DNA from 2 places in the Clostridium thermarum genome. Region 2 is predicted to be linked to the other one. Evidence: a T-box and tRNA genes for the amino acid it is inferred to sense, from the RefSeq annotation. Region 2 holds a T-box; the other holds one or more tRNA genes.
The links. The T-box of region 2 lies ahead of metG (methionine--tRNA ligase). A T-box ahead of a tRNA ligase gene usually reads a tRNA of that ligase, here a tRNA-Met.

Region 1 (2,471 bases), 1.2 Mb from region 2:
GCAAACTTGCAACTTGAGGAGATTAAAGAGCAAGGAGAGAGATTAAAGGAGCAATTGGAAATGTCAAGGACTAACCCGGAAGGGTTTAGCGAAAGGCTGGCTAGGGAGAGATTGGGATTAATTAAGGAAAATGAGACTCCTGTTATGCCCATACCTGAGAGGCAATAGTTTGGTTTTAAAATTATTTATATAAACATATTTATTTAAGGAGGAGTCTTTTTAATATGACCTTAAAGGCAGGAAACATTATAGAAGGTACAGTAATTAACATTACTAACTTTGGTGCATTTATCGATGTAGAAGGTAAAACAGGGTTGGTTCACATCTCTGAAGTTGCTGATACATTTGTAAAGGACATCAGAGAGCATCTTAAGGAACAGGATAAGGTAAAGGTCAAGGTAATATCCGTTGACGAAAATGGAAAGATTAGCCTTTCCATTAAGCAGGCTATGCCACCTAAAAGATCCGCAAAACCAATCGAAATTGATTGGTCAGGAGATAGGAATAAAAACAGTTCAGCAAACTTTGAAGATATAATGTCCAAATTCCTGAAAGACAGTGAAGAGAGGCAGCAGGATGTTAAAAGACATCAAGAGTCTAAGGGAAGAGGGTATAGTAGAAGAAGTTAAAGTATAGATAGCAAAACTGCTGGGAGAAATCACAGCAGTTTTTTATTAATCAATGGGAAATGAATGAAAAAGAGTAACGAAAAAAACAAAATAAAAAGTGTTGACAATATTATAAGAGTCAGATATAATAGTCTATGTCGCTAAGGAATTGCAATTCCTGAGACGTGCTAAAGTGGCGGAACAGGCAGACGCACAGGACTTAAAATCCTGCGGTGCTAACACACCGTACCGGTTCGATTCCGGTCTTTAGCACCAAATATCGCGGGGTGGAGCAGTTGGTAGCTCGTCGGGCTCATAACCCGAAGGTCGTAGGTTCAAGTCCTGCCCCCGCAACCATAATGTGGCGGAATAGCTCAGCTGGCTAGAGCATTCGGTTCATACCCGAAGTGTCGTAGGTTCAAGTCCTATTTCCGCTACCATTTTAATTAAATAGTTTATATCATGCTAAAGTGGCGGAACAGGCAGACGCACAGGACTTAAAATCCTGCGGTGCTAACACACCGTACCGGTTCGATTCCGGTCTTTAGCACCAAATATCGCGGGGTGGAGCAGTTGGTAGCTCGTCGGGCTCATAACCCGAAGGTCGTAGGTTCAAGTCCTGCCCCCGCAACCATAATGTGGCGGAATAGCTCAGCTGGCTAGAGCATTCGGTTCATACCCGAAGTGTCGTAGGTTCAAGTCCTATTTCCGCTACCAATAAAAAGAACTCACAGAAATGTGAGTTCTTTTCTTTTAGTTTTATGTAATTAGAAGTAATGTGGATTAGATTATTAGTTTTTGATGAATCTATTAATATCATCCTGTGACAAATTACATTAAATTTATAAGCCCACCTAATAATCTTCATCAAATCCCCTTATGTATATGTAATACACGACAATTTGAATTGTCCTATTTTTTATCAGAAAATATTCCTAAAATAAATTAATCCACAATATATATTGATAATGTGGAAAATGTATCAATATATTGTGGATCTTTTTATATAGGATGAAGAGTACCTTATTCATTTTTGTGAAATAAAAATAGATTGTTGTCCAAAGAAAAAAATATTAGCTCACAGTTTATGACATATAATTCCAAACACCTTTGCTATAATAATACTGCGGCTTAAAGGCATGTTGTATTGCAATGCGATTCACATGACTGACATATATAATTAACGGGAGGGTTATGCTAATGCAGTATGGTGTTGAACTAAAGTCATATAAGAGGGAAAAAAAATTACAAAAGAAAGAAAAAACGATTAATTATAGTTGGTATGCAATCGCTACAATTTACTTTGCGGCTGCCTTCTTAATTAGTAGGGTAATTCTTATAAACAACTCTGCACCTTTTGGAATTGCTTTTATAATATCGGTGGTTCTGAATAAAGAAGATGATATTCCTATAGTAGCAGGTTGCGGTGCCTTATTAGGCTATATCAGTATATTTAATAACTTAGAAAACTTACCAGTATACATATTGGCGGTGGGGACTGTTGTACCAGGAGGCTATTTTGCAAGACACGTTAGTAAAAACATAAAGCTTCTGGTTTTCTTCTTGTTCCTTTTCTTTGAAAACTTAGTCTATATGACTATTCTTGGCAATGATTCAACAGGTTCTAACGCATTGACAGCTTTTTTTGAGGTTGGGTGTACCCTACCCATATACTATATGATAAGTTATGCAATTTCATGTCTAAAGGATATAAAATCCAAGCACACATTTAAGAATGAAGAAATTATTAGTGTGACCATGATCATAGCATTAACGATATCAGGGACTTGGGGAGCTAGCCTATGGGGAATATCTGTAAGAAATATAATCGCTTTTATTTTTATCATAATATGTGCATATATT
Region 2 (2,471 bases):
GAGACCTATCTACTGATAACAAGAGTGGAAGGACTACAGAAAGGGGTATACAGATATCTACCCTTAAGGCATGCTCTATATTTTATGTATGGTAGCGATAACATTGAGAACGTTATCGATGAGGCAACGCCGGACCAGCCTTATGTGCCTCACTTTGCAGAAAAAGCAGCAGTATTGTTTGCTTGGAGCTGCATACCTTATAGAGCGGAATACAAGTTTGATATAACCGCTCATAAAAAGATTCTCATCGACGTGGGACATGTATGTCAAAACCTATACATAGCAGGTGAATCCGTAAATTGTGGAACTTGTGCCATTGGTACCTATGACCAGCAAACTATAGACAAGGCTCTCCGTTTGGATGGGGAGGATGAATTTGTTATATACCTGGCAGCGGTAGGGAAGAAGCCGATGGAGTAAAAGGGAGACTGCCAGTCTCTCTTTTTATCAAAGGTTATGAAAAAGGAAATATAGATGTCACCAAGAGATCAAAAAGAGTAGTACATAACATATAAAATCCACATTGGGGAATTTTTCTTGACAACTGGTATGGATTATAATAATATAAAGTTAAATGTTAAATACTGTGATGGGAAGAGTAGTAGATTGAAATGTCTAAAAGAGAGCAGGGTTAGGTGAAAGCCTGCGGCAGGAAGGTTTATGAACATGGTCCCGGAGTTGACTGCCTGAACCTGCAACACTATTTTGGGATAAGGCAGTACGGAACGCAACCGTTAAAATGCAGGGTGATAAAAACTGAGTCTATAGACAAAGTGGAGTCACTTATGGAGGTATCCATGGCAACATGGGTATGAATTAGAGTGGTAACGCGTATATAACGCCTCTATGTGAATTTCTGTTCACATAGAGGCTTTTTGCTTGATACAAGGGCAATTTGGGAACTATATATGATATAAAAAAGATGATTAAGTTCAATAACTGAAGTGGAATATCATACTTAATTGATAAATAAATTATAAAGCATTTAGGAGGAATGAACATGACTAAAAAAACTTATTACATTACTACGCCGATCTATTATCCATCTGCAAACCTGCACATAGGAAATACTTATACTACAGTTGCGGCAGATGCTCTGGCAAGATATAAGAGATTCCGAGGCTATGATGTAATGTTCCTTACAGGAACCGATGAACATGGACAAAAGATACAGAGAATAGCTGAGGAAAAAGGAGTTACTCCAAAGGCTTATGTAGATGAGATTGTAGCAGGAATAAAAGAACTTTGGAAGCTTATGGATATCAGCTATGACAGATTTATTAGAACCACTGATGACTATCATCAAAAAGCAGTTCAGGATATATTTACAAAGTTATATAAGCAGGGGGATATATATAAAGGCTCTTATGAAGGCTGGTACTGTACTCCTTGTGAGGCCTTCTGGACGGAAACTCAATTAAATGATGGAAAGTGTCCTGACTGTGGCAGACCGGTTGAAAAGGCTAAGGAAGAAGCATATTTCTTCAAGATGAGCAAATATGCAGACCAATTACTTAAGTATATAGAAGATCATCCTGATTTCATTCAGCCGGAATCAAGAAAGAATGAAATGGTTAATAACTTCTTAAAACCTGGTTTACAGGACCTTTGTGTATCAAGAACCTCCTTCAACTGGGGTATACCTGTTGAATTTGACCCGGGCCATGTAATATATGTCTGGATAGATGCTCTTTCAAACTATATAACTGCTCTAGGTTATGGAAATGATGCCTACAATGATTATGACAGATATTGGCCGGCGGATGTACACCTAATTGGTAAGGATATCCTAAGATTCCATACAATTTACTGGCCAATTATGCTGATGGCTCTTGGCTTAGAGCTTCCAAAGCAGGTGTTTGGACACGGGTGGCTTTTGGTTGACGGAGGAAAGATGTCAAAATCAAAGGGAAATGTAGTAGATCCGGTTGTGCTGGTAAACCACTTTGGAGTTGATGCTGTAAGATACTACTTGCTAAGAGAAATCCCCTTTGGTTCTGATGGACTATTTAACAATGAGATATTTATAAAGAAGATAAACTCAGACCTTGCTAATGACCTTGGAAACCTTGTTTCCAGAACCGTAGCAATGGTGGATAAGTATTTCGAAGGAGTAATACCGGCTCCAACAGCAAAGGAAGAAACAGATAATGACCTGATTTCCTTGGCATTAAAGACACCGGCTGAAGTAGATAAGGCCATCGATAATTTAAGACTGCCTGAGGCACTGGATAAAATTTGGGAACTCATAGGAAGGGCTAATAAATATATTGATGAGACTACACCATGGATACTGGCAAGAGATGAAGCTAAGAAAGAAAGATTGGGAACAGTGCTTTACAACTTAGTTGAAGCCTTAAGATTTGTTTCTACATTTATAGCACCATTTTTACCTTCAACAAGTGTTAAAATAAATGAACAGTTAAATATAGAATTAACCACTTGGGAAAGCCTATCAGCCTTTGATGGAA

Region 1: it has a tRNA-Met gene. The T-box ahead of metG (methionine--tRNA ligase) is inferred to sense a tRNA for this amino acid. The anticodon was not compared.

Annotation. Positions count from the first base shown of each region.
Region 1 is NZ_CP040924.1:3,430,844-3,433,314, reverse strand. Features, by position in the region: gene FHY60_RS15820 (FtsB family cell division protein) at 1-168, shown strand, start outside; gene FHY60_RS15815 (S1 domain-containing RNA-binding protein) at 225-629, shown strand; tRNA gene FHY60_RS15810 (tRNA-Leu) at 796-884, shown strand; tRNA gene FHY60_RS15805 (tRNA-Met) at 890-965, shown strand; tRNA gene FHY60_RS15800 (tRNA-Met) at 972-1,048, shown strand; tRNA gene FHY60_RS15795 (tRNA-Leu) at 1,073-1,161, shown strand; tRNA gene FHY60_RS15790 (tRNA-Met) at 1,167-1,242, shown strand; tRNA gene FHY60_RS15785 (tRNA-Met) at 1,249-1,325, shown strand; gene spoIIE (stage II sporulation protein E) at 1,809-2,471, shown strand, end outside.
Region 2 is NZ_CP040924.1:820,870-823,340, forward strand. Features, by position in the region: gene FHY60_RS03490 (SagB/ThcOx family dehydrogenase) at 1-420, shown strand, start outside; T-box leader at 578-849, shown strand; gene metG (methionine--tRNA ligase) at 1,001-2,471, shown strand, end outside.